DNA from 2 places in the Sediminibacterium sp. FW305-C-61 genome. Region 1 is predicted to be linked to the other one. Evidence: riboswitches for the same ligand, from Rfam matches in the RefSeq annotation. Region 1 holds a riboswitch; the other holds the start of a gene.

Region 1 (15,022 bases):
TTTCCTTTTTACTCATTTTAGTATCAGCATCAATAATGCACATTTCGAAAAACTGCTTTCGAAAGTAACCTTACAGATGCCTTCCATTCCTTTTATCATATCAGGCAGAACAGCGCAAGAATATCATAAGCCGGTTCCTGAATCCATAAAACTTACGCATTCTATTCAGGAAGTACTGGCTAATGTGGCACAACTCTAAGTACCAAAGCCAGAACTGTCTGGGGAAATTTGGCTGCAAACTGCAAGCCACATGCTACAAGTCTCGCCTGGGCAGGATGGAGCTTTTTATATGCTTACTGCTCTTAATCGAACACGGATTATCATGATTTTCAGGATTTATCATGATATATCTTGAAAATCATGATAATCCGTGTTCCATCCTACGCGCACTTATACTTCGCGGTCAAATTCCCTCTAACAGCAATGATTTCACGATCAAACCTTCAATTTATTTAATGTTGCAACATCTAACTCGTTGATACTGTTTGTTTTAGTTTTTAGTATAAAAAATTAAACAAAATCTGCTACAATTCCGACAATACTGTTTAACTTTACGGTATAATAATTAAACAAAATAGCCATGTCGGTACTTGAGTTTAACCAGGTATTATTGAATAATACCGATTTTTTAAAGCCATTTGCCTTCACATTAACCCGCGACACTGAAGCAGCCAAGGATCTGGTTCAGGAAACAATGTACCGGGCATTGGCCAATCGAGATAAATACAATGTTGGTACAAATATTAAAGCATGGTTATATACGATCATGCGTAATATTTTCATCAACAATTACCGCAGAAAATCAAAACAGGCAGTTGTTTTAGACAATAGTCCTAATGATTTCCTGATTAATAGTAACCAGCCGATGGTATCAAATGATGCGATTGCTACCATTAATATCAAAGAAGTAAAATCGGCTATTCATAATTTACCAGAAATTTTCCGCAACCCTTTCCTATTATATTTCGACGGGTATAAATACCATGAAATTGCTGAAATGCTTGGGGAACCACTGGGCACAATCAAAAGTCGTATTCACTTTGCCCGGAAATTGCTGAAAAATCAATTGCAGCGACACTAACTGATTAGTATTAACCAGTGTTAGTTTTTGAATAACTGTTTAATTATAAAACAAGTTATTGTTACCGGTACTCTGTTAGGAATTGAGGTGGCGATATTGCCTTTTTTTTGATTAATTTTCTTAAGTGAGTAAATCTGTCATTATAATTGGAAGTGGTTTTGCCGGTCTATCCGCCGCCAGTTTTATGGCAAAAGCTGGATGGAAAGTAACTGTGCTGGAAAAGCATGCTACCCCCGGAGGAAGAGCCCGCCAGTTTACTGAAGCAGGCTTTACTTTCGATATGGGTCCTTCCTGGTACTGGATGCCAGATGTATTTGAGCGTTACTTCCAGCAATTCGGCAAATCTGTTGCTGATTATTATCAATTAAAAAGACTTGACCCATCTTACCGTGTTTACTGGTCTGATGGTCCTGCAGATATACCCGCTGACTACGAGTCATTGAAAAATATATTTAACCAGATTGAACCAGGAAGTGGTCAGCAACTTGATTTGTTTTTAAAAGAAGCAGCCTATAAATATGAAGTAGGCATCAATAAGCTTGTTTATAAACCCGGCCAGTCAATAAGTGAGTTTCTTGACTGGGAATTATTTACAGGCTTATTTAAACTTGATGTATTTAATTCTATTAAGTCGCACGTAGCAAAACATTTTAAACATCCCAAACTACGTGAACTCATGGAGTTTCCCGTATTGTTTCTGGGAGCATTGCCTGAACATACGCCAGCATTATATAGTTTGATGAACTATGCAGATATTAAAGGAGGTACCTGGTATCCGGATGGAGGCATGTATCAGATTGTAAATGCCATGTACCAACTTGCTGTTGAACAGGGTGTGATATTTGAGTTTAACCAGAATGTAAAAGAAATTCAGGTTCAAAAAAATGCTGCTAAACAGGTGATTACCGATAACAGATCCTTTCAGGCAGATGTAGTGATTGGCGGAGCAGATTATCACCATATTGAAATGCAGTTGCTTCCGGAAGAAGCACGTACTTATAGCTCAGATTACTGGAGTAAAAGAGTAATGGCGCCAAGCTGTTTATTGTATTATGTCGGACTCAATAAAAAGCTAAAAAATATAACGCATCATAGCCTGTTTTTTGATACTTCTTTTGAAGTACATGGGAAAGAAATTTATACTACCAAAGAATGGCCTTCTGACCCGCTGTTTTATATGAGTGCAACGTCTGTTACCGATAACACTGTTGCTCCTGAAGGATGCGAAAACCTCTTTTTACTCATACCCGTTGCTACCGGATTAACAGATGATTCTGATGAACGAAGACAATATTATTTCGACAGAATTATCACCAGGCTTGAACAACAAATCGGGCAATCCGTTAAAGACGCTATAATATACCAGAAATCTTTTGCCCATAGTGATTTCGTATCTGAATACAATGCCTTTAGAGGAAATGCTTATGGGTTGGCAAATACACTCAGACAAACAGCCATGCTGAAACCAGCTTGCAGGAGTAAAAAGGTTAAGAATCTTTTTTATACAGGGCAACTAACAGTGCCTGGTCCGGGAGTACCGCCAAGCTTGATTAGTGGAGAAGTTGTGGCAGGGGAAGTGTTGAAAGCATTTGGATAGATATTATACCAGGAACAAAATAAATTATTGAATAAAACAACCAACCAATGATCAAACTGTTTCATGAAGTAAGTCAGGATTGCAGCAGGGTCACAACCGAAAAGTATAGTACAAGCTTTTCCTCTGCGATACGGTTGTTACATAAAGACCTCCGTACGCCTATATTTAATATATATGGCTTTGTACGTTTTGCTGATGAAATTGTAGACAGCTTTCATGGCTATAATAAACAGGAACTACTTACCGAATTTAAAAAATCAGCCTACGATGCTATTGATAAAGGGATCAGCATGAATCCCATTTTACATAGTTTTCAGCTTACAGTTAACCAATACCAGATTGACAGGGAATTAATAGATGCATTTTTATACAGCATGGAATTGGATCTTAGCGAAAAGAAATACGATAGAGCTGGATATGAACAGTACATATATGGAAGTGCTGAAGTGGTTGGCTTGATGTGTCTTTTTGTTTTTTGTGATGGGAACAGACAGATGTACGAAACATTAAAGCCTTATGCACGCAGTCTGGGTGCAGCCTTTCAAAAAGTAAATTTCCTGCGCGATCTTAAAGCTGACTATGAATCTTTGGAAAGGGTTTATTTTCCTGGCTGCGATTTTAGTAATTTTACTGCATCTGATAAAGCGGCAATCGAAGCGGATATTCAACAGGACTTTAATCATGCCTACGAAGGCATATTAAAACTACCACTTAAATCACGTTTCGGTGTTTATGTAGCTTACAAATATTACTTGTCGCTCTTTAAGAAAATCAAAAAGGTAAGGCCTCAGAAAATAATGGAAGAAAGAATCAGGATTCCTGACTATGGGAAAATATTTATTTTGGCCAAAGCAGGTATCAGAAGTCATTTCAATTTACTTTAATGCCCAAACAATTTTGGGAGACTTATTTTGATTTATGGAACAAGTGATATTAGTGAATGAGCTTGATGAAGTGGTAGGTGTAATGGAAAAAATGGAAGCACATGAAAAAGCCCTCTTACATAGGGCTTTTAGTGTATTTGTATTTAATAAACAACACCAGTTATTATTGCAAAAAAGAGCAATAACAAAATACCATAGTGGTGGTTTATGGACGAACACCTGTTGCAGTCACCCCCGACCTGGTGAACCAACCGAAAATGCTGCCTTGCGAAGACTGAAAGAAGAAATGGGTTTTGAAACAAAGCTAACCAAAGCCTTTACTTTTGTTTACCAGGCTTCTTTCGAAAATGGGTTAACTGAAAATGAATTTGATCATGTGTATATTGGGGAATATGATGGTATGGTAAACGCTAATCCTGATGAAGTGGCATCATTTGCATATTGTGGGCTAGATGAAATTGAAAAATCTATGCAAGAACATCCGGAACATTATACCGTTTGGTTTCAGATAGCATTTCCTAAATTACAAAACTGGTATAAAGCAATACATAAACTTTAGTCTGATGCAAGATAAACCTGTTGCTGTAATCATTGGTGCGGGAGTAGGTGGTCTGGCAACAGCTATCAGACTGGCAGTTCAGGGCTTTGATGTGAAAGTGTATGAACAAAGTGCTACTTATGGTGGTAAAATCGGATATTTTGAATCCGAAGGATTTCATTTTGATACCGGACCCAGTTTATTCACCCAGCCTGAGAATATTGAGGCGCTGTTTAGGTTGGCCGGCGTTCCCATGGAAGACTTCTTTCGGTATAAGAAGATGCCAACTTCCTGTACCTATTTTTATGAAGACGGTACCGTAATTAATGCTGCTGCAGATATCAATACTTTCGCTGAAGAAGTGCAGTTGAAAACAAATGAACCAAGTGGTCATATTAAGTCATACCTGGATCAATCTGCAAAATTATATCAGGATGTTGCCGAAATTTTTCTGAATCATTCATTACATAAGTTTGCCCATTTACGTAAAGCCCCAATTTGGAAAGCAGTAAAAAGATTTCGATTCTCACACCTTTTTACTACTCTCCACAATTTTAATGCAAATGCATTTGAACAGAAAAAAGTAGTGCAGTTATTCGACAGGTATGCAACATACAATGGAAGCAATCCATATGCTGCACCGGGTATGATGAGTCTTATTCCTCACCTCGAACATAATGAAGGCACTTTTTATCCAGAAGGAGGAATGATTAGCATAGCAAAAGCATTATACGAACTTGCTAAACTAAAAGGTGTTGAGTTCTTTTTTAATAGTCCGGTAGAAAGAATCATTCATTATAATAACAGGGTAGCAGGCGTTGTTGTTCAAGGAAAAAATATTCTTGCTTCTATTGTAGTTAGTAATATAGACGTATATTTTACCTACCTGTATTTATTAAAAGACCAACATAAAGCCAGAAAAATACTGAAACAGGAAAGGAGTAGCAGTGCGTTGATCTTTTATTGGGGTATCGACAAATCGTTTCCTGAGCTTGGTCTGCATAATATTTTTTTCACAGAAAATTATGCTACTGAATTTGCGCATATTTTCAAAAAGGGAAAAACATTTAACGACCCAACCATCTATATTAATATTACTTCAAAATGTGAACCAGGTAAACAAGCGCCTGAGGGAAAAGAAAACTGGTTTGTTATGGTAAATGTACCCGCAAATACTGGTCAGGATTGGGAGCAGCTTAAAAACACTGTTCGAACACAGGTATTGGAAAAATTACATCGGGTGTTAAAAACAGATATCGGTTCAAAGATTGTAACAGAGCATGTTTTAGATCCAATAATGATTGAGACAAAAACGGGTTCTTATAGTGGTTCATTATACGGCACCAGTTCTAATTCAAGGATGGCTGCTTTTTTACGACACCCAAATTTTTCCAGAAATTTGAAAGGGTTGTATTTTGTAGGAGGTAGTGTGCATCCTGGAGGAGGAATTCCTTTGTGTTTGCGTAGTGCAAAAATTGCAGCAGACCTGATTAGTGGTGAGCGGAATAACATTCATACCTGATGAAAAAATACCAGTTAACGATATCCCTTTTTCTGGCCATTCTATTTCATGTAAGTGGATTAATTGGTATGCTTTTTACTGATTATGCGGATTGGTTCATTAATCTAACTCCCTTGAATCTGGTATTGATGTTCTTACTGTTAATCTGGAACCAGCCAAAGCCAGGTATTTTCTTCTTTTTTTTCCTGTTAACCTCTTTTGCAGTAGGTGTGGTAGTTGAAATTATAGGAGTGAATACGGGCTTGCTTTTCGGAAGCTATGTTTATGGAACAGTATTGGGCCCGAAAATTTATGGTGTGCCTTGGTTAATCGGAGTAAATTGGTTTGTAATGGTTTATGGGTCTGGTGTAATAATGCACCGTATGCATGAATGGATCAATACCAGATTTGGTGCATCAGATATTGGCATGTCTAAAAAAATTATCTTATTCTCCTTTATAATTGACGGCGGCCTCCTAACGGTTTTATTTGATTGGGTGATGGAACCCGTTGCCATAAAACTTGGTTTCTGGCAATGGGAAGGTGGAGTTATTCCATTCTTTAATTATGTATGCTGGTTTCTGATAAGTTCCTTGTTGCTGTTGCTTTTCAAACGGTTAGACTTTCAAAAAGACAACCATTTTTCAATACATTTGTTTATCATACAGTTGCTCTTTTTTATCATACTAAGATTGTATTTATAATATGTGGATATACCTCCTTATAACACTTGCTACTTTCTGTATCATGGAAGGAATTACATGGCTTACGCACCGCTATGTGATGCATGGGTTTCTTTGGTATTTACATGAAGATCACCACCAGAAAGGACCGGGGTTTTTTGAAAAGAATGATGCTTTTTTTATCATCTTCGCTATTCCCAGTTGGCTTTGTATTATGTTAGGTAGTATGAACCAGGTTTATTGGGTGGTGAGTATTGGGGCAGGAATTGCGCTGTATGGATTTGCTTATTTTCTTGTTCATGAAATCATCATACATCAGCGTATCAAATTATTTACAAGGAGTAATAACCGGTATATAAAAGCTATTCGGTGGGCGCATAAAATGCATCATAAGCACCTGGATAAACATGAAGGTGAAAGTTTCGGTATGCTGATTGTTGCAAAGAAATACTGGGATAAAGTGCGAAAAGACGAACAATTAAGAAAAAGCTAACCGTTCAACGGATTATTCACCATTCATTATTGACCATTCACGCTAACTACGACTATATCATTTCAGGCTCAGGTTGCGCAGGTTTGAGTTTACTTAAGCGCATGATGCAACATCCTTTTTTCGATGATAAACAAATACTTGTTATCGATAAAGCCCCTAAAGAAAAGAACGACAGAACCTGGTGCTTTTGGGAACAAGGCGAAGGTGTTTTTGAATCGCTTGTGTTTCGTAAGTGGCAGGATGTCGGGTTTTACTCAAAGTATTTTTCTTCTTCCCTTCCTTTATCACCCTATCAATATAAAATGATCAGGGGAATTGATTTCTACCAGCACATACAAGAACTGGCCAAACAAAGGAGTAATATTCATTTTTTGTATGAACCGGTTTTAAAAGTTGGGACAGCAGGTGATAAGGCATTTGTAGAAACTGCAACCTTCATATCTACAGCAGAATATGTGTTCAACAGTATATTATTTGAAAAACCTGAGATCAGGAAGGGTGAATATATGCTGCTCCAACATTTCAAAGGCTGGGTCATCGAAACAAAAGAGCCGGCTTTTGATCCTGATAAGGCCACATTCATGGACTTCAGGGTAGCGCAGGATGAAGGAACAACTTTTATGTATGTATTGCCTATTTCAACTAACTCAGCTTTAGTAGAATACACACTGTTTACCCCAAATTTATTGGAACAGGAAAAATATGTTAAGGAATTACAGTCATACCTGCAGAACTACCTTAAAATTGACCATTACACTATAGAGCATGAAGAATTTGGCATTATACCTATGACCAACCATATATTTCCTGCTGCAGATGGCAGGGTTATAAATATGGGTATAGCAGGTGGACAGGCAAAAGGCAGTAGTGGGTATGCGTTTCAGTTTATCCAAAAGAAGACGGATGAAATCTTGACTAATTTGGTTAAAGGAAGTTACCCATCTTCACACACCAGCTTAACGGAAAAGAAATTCCGATTTTATGATGCGGTATTATTACACGTATTATACAATAAGCAATTAAATGGTGATGAGGTCTTTGCTGCTATATTTAAAAAGAACCCAGCCCAACGGGTATTAAAGTTTTTGGACAACGAGAGTAATCTATGGGATGATTTACAAATCATGAATAGTGTACCCACCACCATTTTCCTAAAAGCTGCCATTAAGGAGTTATTCCGGTGAGTTTAAAAGTATTCTATTATTTTTGCTGCGTTTGATTGAATTGGCCTAGTAGTATCCGCATAAGGCGGAGATAGTATAAGAGTAGGCTATTTATTTTATTGGGTAGTTTATTGACATATTGGCCTCGTAGTACAATGGATAGTATAAGAGTTTCCGAAGCTCCAGATCCAGGTTCGATTCCTGGCGAGGCCACAAGAAATAAGGAATAAGAAATAAGGAATAAGAAAATGTTATGCTTTACTATGTTCCCTAATCACTAACACCTAAAAGCTACCCCATCGCATGTACCATTGCTAAACTCTCTCTGGCTACCTGACTATTGTATTCGAATGTGAGTTGCTTATGATTAATGGTGTCTACAATAGTCCCTATCAGGCAAAGTCCGCCAGTAAACAGGTATAATAGTCCCATACCATTTTGTCTTACCATAAATCTTTGTACACCTGCTATGAGTACAAAACCTAATATACATCCAATCAAAACCTGGTCTGATTTTCTGCGGTTGCCATTATATACTGCAATAAAGTTGTGCAATCTTTCGTCGGATAATCCGGCAGTTAAATTTTGAATATATACCAGTTCTTCCCCTTCAAGTGCAGGGATAAGACTATACAGGTTTGGTCTCATGGGTTTTAAATATAAAGTGTAAAAGTTGCTTTAATCTGATAAATATAATAATAACTGCAAATATTCCCAACGGATGATGCTGAAATGAGGATGCAATTCGAAGATGAAGCGCATCATGAATGGCGTGTCCTATACCACATCCCGGACACTTACCCAATCCAATTAAGGTTGAAATGCAAAGGGATTGTCCTTCATTGTATCCCGGAAGAAAGTAAAGCAATAAAATGGCGATGATCCAGAAAAATAGTTCATTATGTCGAAGTAATTTCTTCATGTATCAGTTATTTACCGAAAGCGGCAATATTGCTACTGAATATTTTTACTGCAATTGCGAGCAGGATTACACCAAAAAACTTACGTACTGCCAATAATCCAGCCTGTCCAAGTGCTTTCTCAATCACTTTCAGGGATTTTAAAACACCATAAACCACTACCAGATTAATCAGTATGCCACTAAGGATATATAATTCGTCGAAGTTTGCTTTTAAAGACATAACCGTGGTAAGCGTACCACTTCCTGCAATAATTGGGAATGCAATAGGTACGACTGAACCCGATTTGGCATCCTTATCTCCTTTAAAGATTTCATGTCCTAGTACCATTTCAAGTCCTAATAAAAATATCACAACAGAACCCCCAACTGCAAATGAACGGATGTCAAGTCCAAGTATTTTTAGAAAAGCCTCACCAGCAAAAAGGAAAACAATCATCAATAAGCCGGAGATCAAAGTGGCCTGGGTAGACCTGATCCCTCCCATTTTATCCTTAAGAGAGATCAATAATGGGATTGATCCAACAATATCTATTACTGCAAATAAGGTAAACGTAGTAGTCAGTAAATAATCCAGGTGAAAGGTCATGTTGGCTGGTTTATTAGCAAGATACAAAAATGTGAATTGTCAATGGTGAATTGTGAATTTCGATTGACAATTCACCATTGACAATTCACACCTCACTAAAACCTAAACACATTATTAACCACCAGTTTATACTCAAACTGAAGTGCTTCCAGGCAAGTTCTGCAAAGGCAGTCGGTATATTTTGATTCAATATAAACCCTTTCTTCATGAGTGAGTTTGGGGCCACTGCACTGACAGGCAGGTATATTGCCCACTTTGCATTCAAAAGGCTTGGTGCAACGTGGGCAATGTTTTATTTCATGTTTGTGTGTCATAGTAGTGAATTGTGAAAGGTGAATTGTGAATAGGGGATTATCAAACCAGTTACTTCGCTATTGACAATTCACCTTTCACAATTCACTGCCCTTTACCAATTAAAAGTTACACCAGTATTAAACAGAAATGGAATTGCGTTGAAGCCTCTTGCATCAAAGAATTTTTTTCCGGTAATATTTTGTGCATCGGCAAAAAAGCGAATATTTTGATTGAGCACATAATCTGCGGAAGCTCCCATAATAAAATAAGAGGGAAGCGAAATGTCTGCACGGCGATAACCACCAATATCATAGCGACTGCTTACATATTTTGCTGTAACTGCAATATTTAATCCTTTGCATACATCTATATTCGCACCAAGGTTAAGCTGATGTTTTGGCCTGCGTAATAAATATTCATAGGTGACAGTATCTTTTGTGGTTGTTCTGTTTTGGGTAACTTCTTCGCTAAACAATAGCGTATAATTTGCACTGATGCCTGCTTTCCCTAGTTTGGCGGCAAGTTCCCATTCTAATCCATTCACCACCTGTTTAACATAGTTGAAATAGTTGAACGTGATGTAATTGTAATCGATTCCGTTATTGATCTTTCTATTAAAATAAACGAGCCTTGTATTAACCTTTTTTTCCTGGAAGCTGATGCCAGCTTCATAATTTACCGCCTTTTCAGCATCAAGTTTGCTATTCAGACTTAACTGGTAAAGCGATGGTGCTTTAAAGCCGCTTGATATACTTCCAAACAAACGAAACTGCTCATTAAAACGATAAGACGGATTGAAGGTATAAGTACTGTTAGAACCATAACGTGAATGATCATTATAACGACCTCCTATTTCAAGATTGAATTTTTTATCCGGACTATTATATATAAATGATGCATATAAAGCCGTTTGTGAAAGAGATGTGTCTTTAAACTGACTTGCATAAGGACCAAAAGCGCTTACAGAAAAATACTGTTGGTTGTATGAATTGTATCGATAGTCTGCGCCAGCTAACAGGGTTATTCCTTTTGCAATGCTGGTACTAGCATAGAGTTCCACAAATTGTGATTTGCCATTGTAAGTATTATCCTCAAACCAGGTACTTGTTTTATGCGCACTGTCATTGTGGTAGTTACGTCTTAATTCACTATACTGGTAATTACCTGTGATGGATAAACTTCCTTTTTTGTAGTGCAAACCAGTTCCGGTAATGAGCGATCTGTTATTGATGGTATAGTCGCGGTCGTCACTGAATACGCCTGCATCAATTCCTGCTTTATACTGACTATGCATCAAAAAGGTTCTGAAAGAAAGCTCCTTGTTGATTTGGTATGATAGTTGTCCGCTCGAAACAATGCCGTCATATTTGTCGTTATCGAAATTTTTAACACCAGTGCTATCATAGGCGGAGGAAAACCCATTGGTAAATAGTCTTGCAAAACGGGCCGCATAAGTTAGCTTATTGGCTTTACCGTACACTTGTACGTTGTTTTTTGAAGTACCCAGGTTACCCTGACTTAAAGTAGCCTTGACATTAAAAGCTTTGTTGCTATCTTTTTTGTTGGTAATAATATTTATAACACCTGCAATAGCGTCACTTCCATATAGCGTTGACTGTGCACCTTTGCAAACTTCAATTCTTTCAACATCGTTAACGGAAAAGAAGTTGAGGTCGAAATCAGTGGTAATGGTTGATGGATCGTTCAACGGAATGCCATCCATCAGGATAAGTGTTCTGCCCGCAGATGCGCCACGTGTATACACTGTTTGGACGCTACCGGTATTATTGAGTGCGCCATTGATGGTGATGCCAGCTTGTTCATTGAGTAATTGGGCGATTGATTTTCCGCCACTTTTTTCAATTTGTTCTTTTGTGATTACCGTAATCACTTTACCGGTTGAACTTTGTTTTTGTTCAAATTTGTTGGCCGTTACTACTACTTCATCGAGTACAACGGTGTCTTTTTGTGCAAACAGGAATTGACCTGTTAGCATGCAAGCGAGGAGCGTAATTGTTTTGCTCATTGTTAATGATTAAATAGTTGAACAATGAGCTTTCAGGAAACCAAAAAACGGAGAAACATAAATAGCCGCTGCAGACAGCATTTACATTCCATGCTTTTCACCCGAAAGCCGTGAATGATCGTCTGTATTGTGGCAGGTCTTCTGGCTTACTCTCTGTTGTTGAACCTTCCCATCCCGTTTTGTGAGACAGTGGTTAGTAGAAACATCAGTGGTTGTAATGAATGGTCAATGGTGAATGGTCAATAAAGTATTACATAATACCATTCACCATTGACAATTGACCATTCACCACCCAAGAGCTTACAGCTACGGGGATAGCGCCGGAATTACACCGGACTTCCCTTTTAATCCCGATTGTTCGGGAACCAAATACGTCGCAAATGTAATATGTAAGGCAGAATCAGGAAATTAAGTTTTACACCAGGATGGGGATAAGACAGATCGCTGATCGCTGATCTCTGATCTCTGATGTCGGATGTCGGATGTCGGATGTCGGATCTCTGATGTCGGATGTCGGATGTCGGATGTCGGATGTCGGATGTCGGATGTCGGAAATTTGGGATTTGCAAATTATGATTCTTTTCAAATCAGCCATCAGCGATCCGACATCAGACATCAGCCATCAGCGATCCGACATCTTTCCTTACATTTATCACCATATCATATAATTTTTATGCAGGGAAATCAAAAATTAAATCTTTTTAGCTTCACCATGATCGTTGTGGGTCTGGTGATTGGGATGGGCATTTTCAGAACGGCAGCTACTAGCGCGAAAGATGCCATCGAGCCTTCCGTTTATTTTACCGCCTGGATATTAGGTGGCTTTGTGGCGCTGTGTGGTGCCCTCACTTATGCAGAAATTGGAAGCCGTTATCCGGTTACAGGTGGATATTATAAAGTGTTCTCCTATGCCTATCACCCCAGTATTGCATTTGCTATTAATTGTATCATCCTCATTAGTAATGCTGCCAGCTTAAGTGCGGTAGCATTAATTGGAAGTGGTTATATCACTAAATTATTTCCTGGGGTTGAGTGGACGGATATCCACAAAGCCCTGATTAGTTGCGGGGCCATTATTTTCTTTTATGGGATTAATCTCATGGGGTTGAAAATGAGTTCCAGGGCTCAGAATATTTTGATGCTGATTAAAATCGGGATGATCATTGTACTCATCCTCGCATTATTTTTTCCGCATGAAACAGTTAGTGTCGTTGCTGCTACTACAACGCCTTCAAATGAAGTAACATCTATGAGTTGGATCCAGAGCCTTGGAATAAGCCTTATAGCCGTTTCATTTACCTATGGGGGATACCAGCAAACAATCAACTTTGGTAATGAGGTAAACCAGCCTGCAAAAAATATTCCACGAGGCATATTTATTGGGATAGCAATTATTATCGGACTTTATCTGCTGGTAAACCTTAGCTATTACACCATTGTTGGGTTTGATCAGATGAAAGGGGAAAGAGAAATAGCGTATGTAGTGATGGAGCGCACATTTGGTCAACGTGGGGCAGATATATTTTCTTTCTTTTTGTTCTTCGGGGTATTGGCTTATGTAAATGCTTTGTTGATGAGTAATCCAAGGGTTATGTTTGCAATGAGTGAAGAAAAAACATTGCCTTCTTTTTTTGGTAAGCAAAATCCTAAGAACCAGGTATTTACTATATCACTTACCGTGTTTGCAGCGATGTGTATCGTGATTTTATTTTTTGCACAGACATTCGACAAGATCCTCAACTTCACTATTTTCCTCGATTGTTTCGGAATGGTAGCATCCAGTGCCACTATTTTCATCTTACGCAAAAGAACCAAGCACCTGGATGGAACGGGTATCTTTAAAATGAAGTTTTACCCGATTGTGCCGCTTATTTTCATGTGCGCATATTTGTTTGTAGGCATCAGTATTGCCATGCAAACACCAGATACCGCATTTGTAGGATTTTGTGTATTGATGGGCTTTATGCTTATTTACTATATCAGTGTAAAACTCAGGAAACCAATTGTTGAACAAAAAGACTAGTATTTAATATGGACTTATCTTATATACTAAATGAGCTGGCAGAAGATAGGGATGAATATTTCAGGGCAGTATCACCACCCATCATACAATCAAGCAATTTTGCTTTTAAGAAAGTAGAGGACCTGCGGGCTTCGTTGGCAGATGAATATTCAACCTGGTTATATAGTCGCGGTTTAAATCCAACTGTTGAAATACTCAGGAAAAAATTGGCAGCGCTAGATGGAGCGGAAGATTGTTTGGTTTTTAATAGTGGTGCTGCCGCCATTTTCGCGGCTGTATTGGCCAATGTAAAAGCTGGCGATCATATCGTAAGCGTAAAAGATCCCTATACATGGGCGAGGAAAATGTTTGATGAGATATTGCCTCGTTTTCAGGTAACAGTAACCTATATAGATGGCCGGTCAATTGAGCACTTCGAAAATGCTATTCAGCCTAATACTTCAGTGATCTACCTCGAATCTCCCAATAGCTGGATGTTCGATCTGCAAGATTTAGCTGCTGTTGCTAGCCTGGCAAAATCAAAAAATATTGTTACAATTTGTGATAATAGTTATTGCACCCCAATTTACCAGAAACCTTATGAAATGGGGATCGACCTCACGCTTCAATCTGCAACCAAATATATTGGCGGCCATAGTGATGTAGTGGCAGGTGTATTAAGCGGCAGCAGTAAACAGATTACCCGTATCTTTAACAGTGAATACAATAATATAGGGTCCGGTATCCAGCCCTTTAATGCATGGTTATTGATTAGGGGACTTCGGACATTACCTACAAGGTTGGAACGTATCACACGTAGCACCCAGGCAGTAATAGCATTTTTGAAGTCGCACCCGCTTGTAGAAAGGGTTATTTTTCCTTTAGACCCTGATTTTCCTCAGTATGAGTTGGCTAAAAAGCAAATGAAGGGCTCTTGTGGTTTGTTGACTTTTATTTTAAAAACCCAATCCTGTGAAGCTATCGAATCGTTCTGTAATAGCTTGAAGCATATACTAATGGCTGTTAGTTGGGGTGGACATGAATCGTTGATTATCCCAAAATGCGCCGGAATGCCGCGGGATCAGTTTGATCCAGGGCAGGCACTACATCGGAGTCTGAGGCTGTATGTGGGATTAGAGGAGCCGGAATACATCATTTCCGATCTGGCCCAGGCATTGAATGTAATAAATGACCATTCATAACGACTTATGAACGGTTTCCATTAGTGCTTCTCCGCCTATCAGAAAATTAT
Region 2 (15,022 bases), on a different contig from region 1:
CTAGAATGGGATGATATTGTATGGATCGTTGGAAACAGGAAGAAAATTCAGCAACTCTATCATCCATAAATATCCACAAATGCAGGATGGGACACGGATTATCATGATTTTCAAGATTTATCATGATAGATACTGAAAATCATGATAATCTGCGTTCTATTAATAACAGGTTGCGGATTTATGACTATCAATATTATTTAGCAACATGAAGAATAAATTTTTCCGCAAAATATTCTTCTGGAAAAATTTTATCTACTGGCATCATTCTTGGGCGAAGTCCACTTTCAAATATTTCCTGGGCAAGGTCGCCGCCTTTTAAACAGATTAAGCCATTGGCAATTTCTTGCTGGTGGCCTTTTTTTAATAGAGGCCCGGCCCATTGCCAAAGATCTTTTAGTGGAGCTACTGCGCGTGAGACTGCAAAATCGAATTTCCTGTTTTTTATATCTTCGGCCCTTGAGTGTTGAGTGGTAATATTTTTTATGCCGGCACCTTCTGCTACGGCATTAACTACTTTCAGTTTTTTTGCAATGCTATCAACTAGGTGAAACTTTACTTCAGGAAAGAAAATTGCCAGAGGAACTCCTGGAAACCCACCTCCACAGCCTATATCGATTACTTGTGTGCCAGGCTGAAAATCGGCTATGGCAGCTATGCTTAATGAGTGAAGTACATGATGCAGGTAAATGCTTTCGATGTCTTTTCTTGAAATAACATTGATCTGGGCATTCCACTCTTTATACAAACCCTCTAGCGCCTCAAACTGTTTTATTTGTTGTGGGGTAAAATCACTGAAATATTTCAGAACTAATCCCAGTTTTTGCGGGGTGCTTTCCATATTGCGGGTACTGTAAAAATGAAATAAAAGAACATCCAGATATCAAAGAAAAGAAACCAGGGCCATAAATCCTTTTCATTTAATTTTTTCATGGCCTTATAATATACAATTGCCTGAAGCAGAAAACGTACCCCAAACACCGCAAGGGCCATCCACCAGTTATAAAAGATAATGCTGACAGCTAATAATGGATATACCCAAAACAAGGAGAATGAGTACAATCCCAGTAAAAATTTATGTGAGCCTTTGTAGTAGTTACTGGTGGTATAATGACGGTATTTCTGTGTCATCCAATCCGACCATCTTGTTTTAGGTTCACTAAGTGTATGGGCATCATGATCTATACAAATACTGGTGTTATCTGGACGGGCAACCTGGTTAATAAAAAGGTCATCATCGCCACTCGGAATCTGGTTGATCGATGAAAAACCTTTATTGCGTAAAAAGACATCCTTTTTATAACTCAGGTTTCTGCCTACACCCATATAAGGTATACCTGCAATGGCATAAGACAAATACTGAACAGCTGTATGAAAGGTTTCAAAACGAATCAGTTTATTCAACAAGCCGGGTTTCTTATGATAAGCTCCATAACCGAGTACAATCTCCGTACCATCGGTATAGCATTCCTGCATACGTTGGATCCAATGTTCGGAAGCTGGCACGCAATCGGCATCAGTTAATAGTAAAATTTCATGACGCGCACTTTTGATACCCATTGACAAGGGGAATTTTTTACCACTAATCATTTTTGCTTCCTGCGTGAGTTCAATGTAATTGATGTTTTTAAACATTTTTTTGAACTCATCAACCAGGTATTTGGTATCGTCGGTAGAATTATCGTTTACTAATACCACTTCATGTGTTGTCTGATACTGCTGAACCAAAACTCCCGGAAGTGTTTTCACTAGGTTATGCGCTTCATCTCTTGCGCAGATAACAACTGATACCGCATGTTCAATAGAAGTTTCTTTCGGGGGTGTTTTAAAGAAGGCCAGTCTTTGAAAAAAATACAGGTAGTAAAACAATTGAATGCCTATAATCGCACAAAAGGCATAAAAACAAATATCCCAGAGCAGAGTTGGTATAGTCATTCCGCAAAAATAGGGCTTGAACCTGCTATGTTTGAGTGAACTGTGGAGATGTGGAAAAGTCTGGGGGGTGAAAGACGGGGAGTGCGACAGTCCGAAAGTCCGAAAGTCCGGAAGTCCGAGAGACAGAGGTTGAGAGTGTATCATCTGGACTAATACTCCATCTTTCCAACTTCCGGACTCACGGACTTTCCGACTTAACCTCTACTTTTGCCCAATGGCTTCACTCAAATTTGAATTGGAAACTACAGCGACTGGCAGCAGGGCCAGGGCGGGTAAGATAACTACGGATCATGGAGAAATTCAGACACCTATTTTTATGCCCGTTGGCACGGTGGGAACGGTAAAGGCGGTTACCCAACAGCAACTGAAAGATGATGTGGAAGCGCAAATTATTTTAGGCAATACCTATCATTTATACCTGAGACCAGGGATTGAAGTGCTTGAAGCAGCGGGTGGGTTGCATCGTTTTAATGGGTGGGACAGACCTATCCTGACAGACAGCGGCGGGTATCAGGTGTTTTCTCTGGCTGCTAATCGGAAAATAAAAGAAGAAGGTGTATTGTTTCAATCGCATATTGATGGAAGCAAACACATGTTCTCTCCGGAATCTGTGATGGATATTCAACGTAGTATTGGTGCCGATATCATCATGGCATTCGATGAATGCCCTCCATACCCCAGCGAATACGGGTATGCTAAAACAAGTATGGAACTTACTCATCGCTGGTTGGATCGGTGTATTCAAAGATTGGCTGAAACACCTGATAAATATGGGTATACACAAAATCTGTTTCCTATAGTTCAGGGGAGTACTTATAAAGACCTCCGGAAAGCATCCTGCGAATATGTGGCATCAAAAGGTGCGGTGGGAAATGCCATTGGAGGATTAAGTGTAGGTGAGCCGGAAGACATGATGTATGAGTTTACAGAACTATGTACGGAATACCTTCCTATCGATAAACCACGTTACCTGATGGGTGTAGGCACACCCTGGAATATACTGGAATGTATAGACAGAGGTATTGATATGTTCGACTGTGTTATGCCTACCCGTAATGGAAGAAATGGGATGATCTTTACGACAGATGGAGTAGTGAATATCAAAAATAAAAAATGGGCCACTGATTTTTCTCCGATAGACCCTGGTTTGGATAATGAAATGAGTCAGTATTACACCAAAGCTTACCTCCGCCACCTTTTTGCGGCAGATGAAATACTGGGTATGCAACTGGCAAGTATCCAAAACCTATCATTCTACCTCTGGCTCGTAGGCGAAGCCCGCCAACATATCCTGTCCGGCGATTTTAGCTCATGGAAAACAGCAATGGCTGAGCGTGTGAAAAGAAGACTTTAGTATTGCAGAGAGTAGATCGCTGATGTCTGATCGCTGATCTCTGATTTGGGATATATGTTAATATTGAGCAAAACAAAACAAATCAGACATCAGAAATCAGCGATCAGACATTAGCCTGTATCTTTGACCGGATAAGCCGCTATGAAAAAATTAGACTGGTACATACTAAAGAAATTTTTAACCACTTTCTTTTTTTCCATTTTCCTGTTTGCGGTTATTGCTATTGTGGTGGATGTTAGTGAGAAGACGGATGATTTTGTTAGGTCCGGGTTGTCACTGAAAGAAATAATCACACAATATTACTATGGCTTTGTACCCCATATCATTGCCTTGCTCCTGCCTTTATTTGTGTTTATAGCCGTTATATTTTTCACCTCGAAAATGGCTGGAAGAAGTGAAATTATTGCTATTCTGGCAAGCGGAACCAGTTACCAACGATGGTTAAGACCTTATTGGATTGGTGGTGTATTATTAGCAGGATTATTATGGTTTGCCAACCAGTATGTAGTACCAAGGGCAAACCAGATCAGGGGAACTTTTGAGGCCAATTATATTGACAAGAATAACAGTTACAATGCCCTGCTTAGCTCTAGTAACTATATTTATTTGAGGGTTGACTCATTTACCTATGCGGGTATATATGCCTATGATACTTTAACTAAAAGGGGAGGTCCATATTTTTCCTATACCATTCGTAAGAATAAAGTAGTGCAAAATATGCGGGCCGACCAGATTATATGGGATACCACAACCCGCAAATGGAAGATGGAATCTATTATAGAACGTAATATTTCAGACCAGGGAGAAATTGTGGCGATGGTGCAGGAGAAACAAATGAACTTTAATTTCAAACCCCTTGACCTTAGTCGTGATAAATACACCAAAGACAAATTAACAACCCCTGAATTAGACCGTTTTATTGCCCTGGAAGAATTGAGGGGGTCAGAGGGATTGAATAGTCTCAAAGTAGAAAGATACAGACGTGATGCAACCTGTGTAACAGTGCTGCTTTTAACCCTTATTGGTGCTATTGTAGCGGGAAGGAAAGTAAGGGGAGGGAGTGGGGTACATTTGGCTGTGGGTTTTGTTACGGCGGCATTGTTCATCCTGACGGATAGATTTTCTACCATATTTTCTACAAAAGGTGATCTGCCCCCGCTTTTGGCCGCCTGGATACCCAATTTAATCTTCGTTTTTGTAGTGGTTTATCTCTATCGAAAGGCTCCTAAATGATTTTAACGGAGTTTACACAACCTTCATCGTTTTAGTTTTGTTGTACAAGGCAACTTGTGTTACCTTTAGCGGCCTGAAAAGCACCCGGAGCACGACTTTTAATCTCTTTTATAACGAACGCCATAGCTAAAATTTTACGAAATGGGAATCATCAAAGAAAGGTTCAAGCAAAAAGCTGATATTGCTAATGCTGAGATCAAAGACATTCTTAAAACACACGGAAATAAAAAGATCGGAGAAGTTACCCTTTCTCAGGCCTATCAGGGAATGAGGGGTATTACCGGACTGGTAACTGAAACCAGTTTACTGGATGCACAGGAAGGTATCCGCTTTAGGGGTTATTCTATTCCGGAATTACAACAACTTTTACCAAAAGCACCTGGTGGTGGAGAGCCTCTTCCTGAAGGTTTGTTTTACCTGATGCTGGTAGGTGAAATGCCTACGGAAGAAGATGCAAATCATATCACCAGTGTATGGCAGCGTCGCAGTCATGTGCCGAACCATGTGTTCCATACAATAGATGCTTTGCCGCTGAATACGCATCCTATGACCATGTTTGTAACGGGAGTAATGGCCCTTCAAACAGAGAGTAATTTTGCAAAAGAATATGCAAAAGGCATCAACAAAAAGGAATACTGGAACCCGATATATGATGATGCAATGGATCTTATTGCACGTTTGCCACGCATCGCAGCTTATATCTATCGCCGTAAATACAAGAACAACGAACATATTCATCCTAACGGATTATTAGACTGGGCCGGAAACCTGGCACACATGATGGGCTATAACGACGAAAGTTTTAAAGAACTGATGCGTTTATATATGACCATACATGCAGACCATGAAGGCGGTAATGTATCAGCACATACTACCCATCTGGTAGGCTCAGCATTAAGCGATCCTTACCTCAGTTATGCTGCAGGTATGAATGGACTTGCAGGCCCCTTACACGGCCTCGCCAACCAGGAAGTAATCAAGTGGATTTTTGAAATGCAGGAACAACTGGGTACGGATGATCCTAGCAAAGAACAGATAGCAGATTATGTACAGAAAACTCTTGCATCCGGAAAAGTAGTACCTGGGTATGGTCATGCAGTGTTGCGTAAAACAGACCCACGTTTTACTGCACAAATGGAATTTGGTAAAAAGCATATGGCCGATGATAAACTGGTAAATACTGTTTGGAAAGTTTATGAAACTGTTCCACCAATCCTGGAATCACTGGGTAAGGTAAAAAATCCATGGCCGAATGTAGATGCCCATAGTGGAGCTTTACTGGTGCATTATGGGTTGGTAGAATATGAATTCTATACCGTATTGTTTGCAGTGAGCCGTGCATTGGGTGTTTTGTCGAGTCTTTGTTGGGACAGAGCCCTCGGTCTTCCAATTGAACGTCCGAAATCTGTTACAACAGAAGCTGTTAAACAATGGCTGGAAGGAAATGGAGAAATCTGGGAATAGTAAGGTCTTTAATTATCATAAGTGGTCCGGCGAAAAATGCCGGACCACTTTTTTTTATGCCATGCTTGTCTTAATTTGGGTAACCGAACCCTTAACTTATGGCCACATCTACCACCAAAAAAGCAGCAGTAAAAAAAGCAGCAGTAAAAAAAGTTGCAAAGAAAGCGGTGAAGAAAGCTGCTACTAAAACAGCAACAAAGAAAGCCGCTCCCGAAAAAAAGAAAAAAGAAATCAAGATCAAGTATTCGGATAAGTCTGCCGGTCAGCCAGAACTTGTTCCCATTTTCGAACAAATAAAAGCAATGCTTTTGCCCTATGTAAAAGGCAGTTTGCAATTAGTAGGTGGAAATGGTGGTATGTTATGCCTGGTAAGCCAAAAGCCCGTAGAAATATACGGTAGAAAAAGAGATGAACTTTGGTTTGCTGGTATCCTGGTTCAAAAGGGATATGTTGGTTTTTATTACATGCCGGTATATGCGCAACCTGAATTGAAGCAGGTGTTTAAACCGGAGCTACTTAAATGTTTAAAAGGGAAAAGTTGTTTTCATATTAAAAAGAATGATCCGGTTATTATGAAACAAATTAAAGAATCGCTGAAAGTTGGTTATACGATGTATAAAGAGAGGGGATGGTTGTAGGGAAATTCAGCATTTTCGACATTATCAGTATAGATATACCTAAGACAATTTATGCAATTTAGTATGTTGTAAAAAGAGCTTTGAAAAGCAAGCTCTTTTTCTTTTGAACTATTGCTGTTATTTAGCCTTGAATAACATTCCTGATACGCCATCATTACTAACTTCTATTGCAATAATTTTTTTTTGCCTATTGCGCACCAGTTTGATCTTTTTGAAATTCCTGTTATTCGATGTTAATAAGGAGGAATTGATGGGTGTTAGTTCAAATTCTCCCAATCTTGTATGAAAAGCGTACAGTTTCCCCTGCCTTGCCGAAAAACTGAAAAGACTAGCCAGCTCATCACTGAAAAAATTACCAGTAAACATCTCAGGGGTAGTCTGCTGATATTTAACAAATTCTATTGTCCTCTGCTTATTAATAACCATTTTCAGTATGGCATTATTTGAGCTGCTATTTTCAAAGAAAACACTTACATCTTCTTTGTCAGCCAGCATTTTGAACTCATTTGCTGATACCGGAACAAGCCTGGATGTTGCACCTCCGGGTCTGATATATACAAGTGTATCATTCACAAGTTTTATCTCACGGTCGTACCATTCATCGGGATGCCAGTATTTGCCACAAAAAATAGCAAGTTGTTCTTTAGACAGCGAAATAAATTTACTTGAGTTATGGGTAAATACTGGTTTCTGTGGCGATTTAGGGTTATTCTGGTACAAATCGCTCAAAAAAATATCTGCGAGTGAAATAGCCAAAGTACTTGCATTAAAAGGTGTAGCATTTGAAAGAACAGCTACCGAGGCATTGTATTTCGGAAAGCGTGCAAGATGACTTCTGAATCCGGCATCGGAGCCGCTATGATCAAACCATTCAAGACCATGTAAGGTAAAGCCTGTAAATTGACCCAGGGCGGATTCTGAAATACTACCATCATTCAGTTTTGCCCGTTGGTTCAAAAGTTCAACCACTTTCTTAAATGAGTTATCCGGTGCATTTAGAAAACTTGCCCATTTGCTCAAATCAAATGCAGTAGTAAATAAACTGGTTGGCCCAACAATTGAATAGTTGAGTACACTTTTTTTATACTGAGTCCCTGATTTATAATATGAATAAGCTCTTTGTTTTACCAGTTTTTCAAAATCATCGTAGAAGAACGAATGATCCATGCCGAGTTTTGTGAAAATATTATCCTGTGTAAATTTTGAAAATGAAATGCCGGTAACTCTTTCTACTACTTCAGCCAGTAAAGTAAAACCAGTATTACAATACATGAATTTTTCGCCGGGCATAAAATTCAAACTTTGCTGACGGTATACAAGTGAGAGTATTTGTGTTTTTGTGATAACATCATCCAGCCTCCAGCCGCCCATTTCTAGCAGGCGCCATTGTTCACGCAGTCCGCTGGTATGGGTAGCCAGGTGTCGCAACGTGATTGTTTTGGGATACATGGGAAGTTCCGGAATATACTTACGGATATCATCATCCAATGAAACCAGTCCTTTCTCCTGAAGTAACAGAATGCAAAAGGCTGTGAATTGTTTTGAAAGGGATGCTGCATGAAATGGGGTAATATCTGATACAGGTATATCGTATTCAAGATTGGCAAGGCCTTTAGACTTGTGATAAACTATTTGCCCTTCTTTAACTACCGCTACAGATATGCCTGGTGTTTTATCGTTCCAGGCTGCAAGAATACTATCGGCCTTTTTTTGTTTCAGTAATAATTCATCACTTTTTTGTGAAAAAATAGTTATAGGAGTTAATGCAAAACACAATACTATACACCGGCGAATAAATAACATATAAAGGTTTATTAACCTATCGCTTTTTTGAATTAGATGTTACAGAAAATTCCAGAAACTTCTTGAACTCACAGAATCACTTCAGTGTATCAATCAGTTAGCCAGTATTAATGATTTAACCGATAATGGTTTAAAACTGAATGACCATCTGAATACGCAGGTATATTATTCCATTACAGAGTATAAAATAGCGGTTTTTTTTAGTTGCCAGATCAGGTTTTGGGATGGCTTTTAAGATTTTGGGTTATTTCAAAAACTAAAATTTTGCAAGAATATGACCAGCCCATACATTTGCATTCCTATAATGGGGAATTAGCTCAGTTGGCTAGAGCGCTTGCATGGCATGCAAGAGGCCACCGGTTCGAATCCGGTATTCTCCACTTGTCCACCGTCCGCGTGTCGCTGAAGCTTTAGCGAAGGTGGACTAAAGCTCCAAGAGGCTACAAATTTTGTAGCCTCTTTTCTTTTTTGAATTATCTGAGTTGTTAGAGCGTCCCGATGGTACCATCAGGAAGGCCACCGGTTCGAATCCGGTATTCTCCACTTGTCCACCGTCCGCGTGTCGCTGAAGCTTTAGCGGAGGCACAAGCTTTAGCGAAGGTGGACTAAAGTCCAAGAGGCTACAAATTTTGTAGCCTTTTTTCTTTCATTGAATTATCTGAGTTGTCAGATTGCCCCTTCATATTGTCTATTTTACATACCCCTCTTAACATATTTAGACAATACATTTGTACCTGGAACTGATCATAATCTAAAAAGTAAATCAAATGAATATCAACCAAACAATCTTAAAAATGATTTTCGACAGGTGGTATGGTAGCCTGAAAAACTGGAATGATGCACTTAATGCAATTAGTGATGAACAATTGCAACAAGAAATCGCGCCAGGTAAAAACAGAGGTATTTACCTATTAGGGCACATGATTGCAGTACATGATGATATGCTGACCCTATTAGACTTAGGAGATAAATTATATCCCGCTTTGCGGGAACCATTCCTTAGTTCTCCCGATAAAGCAATTGCTGATATACCCTCAGCACAGGAACTAAGGGCTTATTGGACCAACCAATGCGAAGTGTTGAAGCAAAAAATGGATAGCGTAGCCCCTGAAGAATGGTTTGAAAAACATACAGCAGTTTCTGCAGAGGATTTCAGTAAAGAACCTCATCGTAATAAATTAAATATCATTTTAACCAGAACAACCCATCTTACCTACCATACCGGGCAATTATTGATGCTGAAGTAAATTAACCAAAGTATTAGCTGGCAGAATTGTTAGTGGTGCTTTATATTCAATTTGAAAATCAAAGAGGCTGACTTAATACAGCCTCTTTTTTGTTTCATTTATTACATTTGGTTATCAAACCTATCTTACATGAAGGATAACTTTATTCAAAGTTTGCAGCAACATGTAACTTTAACCGAACAGGAGCTGGCGGTTATTGAAGAACTGTTCAATACCAGGAAGTACAGAAAACGACAATATATATTGCAGGAAGGAGAAGTAATGCGTTTCGATAGTTTTGTGTTAAGTGGACTTACCCGCTTGTATGAAGTGGATGAAAAAGGACATGAGCATATCGTAATGTTTGGGCCTGAAGGTTGGTGGGTAGGTGATTTGTACAGTTTTTTTGCTGAAACGCCTTCCAGATTCAATATTGATTGTTTGGAAGACACAGAAGTGATGCAAATTTCAAAAGAAAACCTGGAGACGCTATATAGCAGGGTTCCTAAGATGGAAAGACATTTTCGAATTTTATTACAAAATGCCTATATCGCTTCTACCGCACGCGTAACTTCTTCCCTGATCAAATCTGCTACGGAACGGTATGCTGAATTTATAGAACGTTATCCGGATATCGAACAACGTGTGCCAGATCATCAAATAGCTTCTTATTTAGGTATTACACCACAAAGTCTTAGTCGTATTCGCGCTGGCAGAAAAGAAAGCTAGCCTGGCCAATTATTACCATACGGTAATGCTTTTTTTTAACCTTTGTGATTGTTGGTCGCCACGCCGGTAAACAATTTTGTACACTAAAAAGGTACAAAATGAATCGACTAATCATCAGTGTTATTTATCACAGTCAAAGTGGCCATACTAAACAGTTGGCAGCATTTCTTGCGAAACAACTCGAAACGAATTATACAACAGTACACCTGATGGATGCTCAGGCAGCAACGAATAATTTCGAGTTACTGCATACCTCCCATCTTATTGTTTTTGGCTGTCCAACCTATTTTGGAAATATTCCGGCTGCATTCAAAAAATTTATGGAAGCAACAGGCAGCTTCTGGTATAAACAAAGTTGGAAAGATAAACTTGCAGCAGCATTCACGATATCCTCAACAACCAATGGCGATAAGCTAAATACACTGAATTCTCTTTTTCTGTTTGCAGCCCAGCATAGCATGCATTGGATAAGTCTGGGTGTACTACCCAGATACATTAATGATATACAAACGGATGGACAAAACAGGATGGGCGCTTATATTGGCCTGATGGCACAATCCGAAAATGCCATGGATAAAGTTTTGCCATTACATCCTGGTGATCAGCTAACAGCTGAATTATTTGCTGCAAGACTGCTAAACGTAGCCACACAATTCAATCAAATAAATCTTCAACCTAAAAATTAGCAATATGAAAACATGGTTTTTTCGCACAAACAATTCTTATGCTCCCATAGTGGCCAGAATATTTCTTGCCTGGACATTATTTCCGCACGGTGCACAGAAATTACTGGGGTGGTATGGTGGTTTTGGATTTACAAACAGTATGAAATATTTTACAGAATCCGTCGGACTTCCACCTGTCATAGGTTTTCTGGTTATCATTATTGAATGCTTCGGGCCTTTATTTATTTTATTTGGTTTAGCAACCCGGTTTTGGAGTTTTGCTATTGCAACAGTGATGTTTGGAATAATCGTTACTAATTTCCATACATACTTTTTTATGAACTGGTTTGGTACACAACCACAGGAAGGGTATGAATTTTTTCTACTTGCCATCGGTATAGCACTTTCGTTGGTTATATCTGGGGGAGGAAGATTTTCAGCTGATGCTGTAATCATGCAGAATAAAAGTAAAGCAACATAATAACTAGCGATATTCAGGTTATCAGTAACCCGAAAAACTATTGTAATCAAAATATGCCGGAAATCATCCGGCATATTTTTTTGTAAAGATTAGCGTGTACGATTGAATAATTATCGTAAAACAAGCTATGGATGAATCACTTCGGGCATTGCAGAGGTTTTCAACATTCCGTGTATAAGAGTTACCCTCGTTTTAACTATTGCATACTACTTTACATCCGGATTTGGTTCCCGCTCTGCGGGATTAAAAGGGAATCCCGTGAAAATCGGGAACTATCCCCGTAGCTGTTAGCTTCATTAACCTGTTTCATCTACAAGTCACTGTTCCGATATAACGGCACGGGAAGGCAGACAACAGGGAAGTAAGTCAGAAGACCTGCCAACATCAAATTTAATTAGTAACGTAAGCTTTCGGAGGAAAAGCCGGTACTGAAATGACTGTTGCACATTGTGTACTTTTTTTCAGCTATCAGTATTTGCACTGCCGTGAGCATACACAAAAAAGTATGCTATGGAACCTAACAATGAAATTCTCCTAAGGGAGAACAAGGATCGTTTTGTGATCCTACCGATTAACTATCCCGTTATCTGGGAGCATTACAAAAGACATGAAGCCAGCTTCTGGACAGCAGAGGAAATAGACCTGAGTAACGACCTGAAAGACTGGGCATCATTAAATGACGGAGAGCGACATTTTATAAGTCATGTACTCGCTTTTTTTGCAGCAAGTGATGGTATAGTAAATGAAAATCTTGCAGTAAACTTCATGAGTGAAGTGCAATTGCCTGAAGCCCGGTGTTTCTATGGTTTCCAGATAATGATGGAAAATATTCATAGCGAAACCTATGCGTTGCTGATCGATACCTATATCAAAGACCCGATTGAAAAGGATAAACTATTTCATGCTATTGAAACAATACCTGCCGTTAAAAAGAAGGCAGAATGGGCTCTCCGTTGGATTGAGAATGGAAACTTTGCAGAAAGGCTGGTAGCATTTGCAGCAGTGGAAGGTATTTTCTTTAGCGGAAGTTTTTGTTCCATTTTCTGGCTTAAAAAACGTGGACTAATGCCAGGATTAACTTTTAGTAATGAATTGATTAGTCGCGATGAAGGTCTGCACTGCGAGTTTGCCTGTTTATTGTATGGTATGCTTCAAAAAAAATTATCGCAGGAAGAAGTGTATGCAATCATTACAGATGCAGTAAGTATCGAAAAACAATTTATTACAGAAGCATTACCTGTTAACCTTATTGGTATGAATGCGCAGCTAATGCAACAATATATTGAGTTTGTCGCCGATCGCTGGTTGCATGAGCTGGGCTATCAGAAAAAATACCATACCAGTAATCCATTCGACTTTATGGAAATGATTTCATTGCAGGGTAAAACCAATTTCTTCGAAAAACGGGTTGGTGATTATCAGAAAGCAGGGGTAATGGGAAATAAAGACACACAAGTGTTTTCTACTGAAGAAGATTTTTAAAAAGAATAAAATAATAACGCTAAATAGCTTTTTATGTATGTAATAAAACGAAACGGCAAACGTGAATCCGTAAAATTTGATAAGGTAACAGCACGTATTGAAAAATTATCATACAGCCTTAGTCCAATGGTTAACGTGATTGACGTAGCAAAAAAAACCATTGAAGGAATTTATGAAGGTGTTGCTACCACAGATCTTGATAACCTTGCAGCAGAAACTGCTGCTTCATTAACCATAACACATCCCGACTATGCAATACTGGCATCGCGTATAGCGGTTAGTAACCTTCATAAGAGTACAATTAAATCGTTTTCTGGAACCATGCGAAAACTGCACCAGTATACTGATGCTACAACCGGAAAGAAACTGCCACTGATTGCTGATGATATAATGCAGGTTATTGAAGACAATGCGGATTTACTGGATAGTACAATTATTTATGACCGTGATTATGCATTCGATTATTTCGGATTTAAAACACTTGAAAAGTCCTATTTACTACGCATCAATGGGAAAGTGGCTGAACGCCCGCAACATATGTATATGAGGGTTGCCGTAGGCATTCACAAGCAAAATATAGATGAGGTTATTAAAACATATCACCTGATGAGTGAGCGTTGGTTTACACACGCAACGCCAACTCTTTTTAATGCCGGTACCCCAAAGCCACAAATGAGCAGTTGTTTTTTACTAACGATGAAAGACGACAGCATAGATGGTATTTATGATACTTTAAAGCAAACGGCAAAAATTTCGCAGAGTGCAGGTGGTATTGGATTGGCCATCCATAATATCAGGGCAACAGGTAGTTATATTGGTGGAACGAATGGAACAAGTAATGGTATTATACCGATGCTTCGGGTTTTTAACGATACAGCACGATATGTAGACCAGGGGGGTGGCAAAAGAAAGGGTGCATTTGCTATTTACCTGGAACCATGGCATGCAGATATTTTTGAATTTCTCGATCTGCGTAAGAATCATGGTAAAGAAGAACTACGGGCAAGGGATCTTTTCTTCGCACTTTGGATATCAGATCTATTTATGAAACGGGTAGAAGCAAATGAAGACTGGAGCCTGTTTTGTCCGAATGAAGCACCTGGGTTAAGTGAGTGTTGGGGTACTGAATTCGATGCGCTATATACAGCTTACGAGCAGCAGGGTAAGGCACGAAAAACAGTAAAAGCCCAGGACCTGTGGTTTAAAATACTGGAATCGCAGATTGAAACAGGCACACCCTATATGTTGTATAAAGATGCTGCCAATAGCAAAAGCAACCAGCAAAACCTGGGTACCATAAAAAGCAGTAATCTCTGTACAGAAATACTGGAATATACCTCTCCGGAAGAAGTGGCCGTATGTAACCTTGCTTCACTGGCGCTTCCGCGTTTTGTATCAGAGGGTAAATTTGATCACGAGAAATTATATGAAGTAACCTATCAGGTTACTAAGAACCTGAACGCGGTGATCGATGGAAATTATTATCCTGTTCCAGAAGCGGAATATTCTAACAAAAAACATCGTCCCATTGGAATTGGTGTGCAGGGGCTGGCAGATGTTTTTATAATGTTACGACTTCCATTTGAAAGTGAGCTGGCACGATTACTGAACAAGAATATTTTTGAGACCATTTATTTTGCTGCCATGACAGCAAGTAAAGATCTGGCAAAGGAACAGGGCGCCTACGAAAGCTTTAGCGGATCGCCACTCTCAAAAGGCATATTCCAGTTTGATATGTGGAATGTACAGCCCAGCGACAGGTGGAACTGGGAAAACCTGCGTGCAGAAGTAATGCAATCTGGTGTTCGAAATTCCTTGCTGGTAGCGCCAATGCCAACAGCGTCAACTTCACAGATATTTGGTAATAATGAGTGCTTTGAGCCATATACATCAAATATTTATACGCGTCGTGTTTTAAGCGGGGAATTTATTATTGTAAATAAGCACCTGCTCAAAGACCTTGTACAATTGGGTTTGTGGAATAATACCATGAAGCAAAAAATTATAGCAGCTAA

Evidence for each region. Region 1 has a riboswitch for cobalamin ahead of ACH30E_RS04715 (TonB-dependent receptor plug domain-containing protein). Riboswitches for the same ligand answer to the same signal wherever they lie in the genome.
Region 2: linked by a shared signal. The riboswitch ahead of ACH30E_RS10320 (ribonucleoside-diphosphate reductase small subunit) and the one ahead of ACH30E_RS04715 (TonB-dependent receptor plug domain-containing protein) in region 1 are both predicted to bind cobalamin.

What each region holds. Positions count from the first base shown of each region.
Region 1 covers NZ_JBIQXR010000001.1:1,078,112-1,093,133, forward strand. Annotated here, with positions in the region: gene ACH30E_RS04645 (MerR family transcriptional regulator) at 1-199, shown strand, start outside; gene ACH30E_RS04650 (RNA polymerase sigma factor) at 581-1,081, shown strand; gene ACH30E_RS04655 (phytoene desaturase family protein) at 1,206-2,678, shown strand; gene ACH30E_RS04660 (phytoene/squalene synthase family protein) at 2,726-3,562, shown strand; gene idi (isopentenyl-diphosphate Delta-isomerase) at 3,597-4,121, shown strand; gene crtD (1-hydroxycarotenoid 3,4-desaturase CrtD) at 4,126-5,622, shown strand; gene ACH30E_RS04675 (carotenoid biosynthesis protein) at 5,622-6,305, shown strand; gene ACH30E_RS04680 (sterol desaturase family protein) at 6,307-6,777, shown strand; gene ACH30E_RS04685 (lycopene cyclase family protein) at 6,807-7,961, shown strand; tRNA gene ACH30E_RS04690 (tRNA-Arg) at 8,082-8,153, shown strand; gene ACH30E_RS04695 (TM2 domain-containing protein) at 8,232-8,588, opposite strand; gene ACH30E_RS04700 (DUF2752 domain-containing protein) at 8,569-8,862, opposite strand; gene ACH30E_RS04705 (MarC family protein) at 8,870-9,448, opposite strand; gene ACH30E_RS04710 (cysteine-rich CWC family protein) at 9,544-9,762, opposite strand; gene ACH30E_RS04715 (TonB-dependent receptor plug domain-containing protein) at 9,855-11,768, opposite strand; cobalamin riboswitch at 11,881-12,153, opposite strand; gene ACH30E_RS04720 (APC family permease) at 12,442-13,791, shown strand; gene ACH30E_RS04725 (trans-sulfuration enzyme family protein) at 13,800-14,972, shown strand.
Region 2 covers NZ_JBIQXR010000003.1:301,369-316,390, forward strand. Annotated here, with positions in the region: gene ACH30E_RS10250 (cation:proton antiporter) at 1-69, shown strand, start outside; gene rsmG (16S rRNA (guanine(527)-N(7))-methyltransferase RsmG) at 194-838, opposite strand; gene ACH30E_RS10260 (glycosyltransferase) at 808-1,932, opposite strand; gene tgt (tRNA guanosine(34) transglycosylase Tgt) at 2,147-3,286, shown strand; gene ACH30E_RS10270 (LptF/LptG family permease) at 3,428-4,519, shown strand; gene ACH30E_RS10275 (citrate (Si)-synthase, eukaryotic) at 4,661-5,983, shown strand; gene ACH30E_RS10280 (hypothetical protein) at 6,082-6,621, shown strand; gene ACH30E_RS10285 (serine hydrolase domain-containing protein) at 6,739-8,424, opposite strand; tRNA gene ACH30E_RS10290 (tRNA-Ala) at 8,731-8,804, shown strand; gene ACH30E_RS10300 (DinB family protein) at 9,192-9,671, shown strand; gene ACH30E_RS10305 (Crp/Fnr family transcriptional regulator) at 9,801-10,379, shown strand; gene ACH30E_RS10310 (flavodoxin family protein) at 10,478-11,065, shown strand; gene ACH30E_RS10315 (DoxX family protein) at 11,070-11,525, shown strand; cobalamin riboswitch at 11,733-11,922, shown strand; gene ACH30E_RS10320 (ribonucleoside-diphosphate reductase small subunit) at 12,036-13,007, shown strand; gene ACH30E_RS10325 (ribonucleoside-diphosphate reductase subunit alpha) at 13,041-15,022, shown strand, end outside.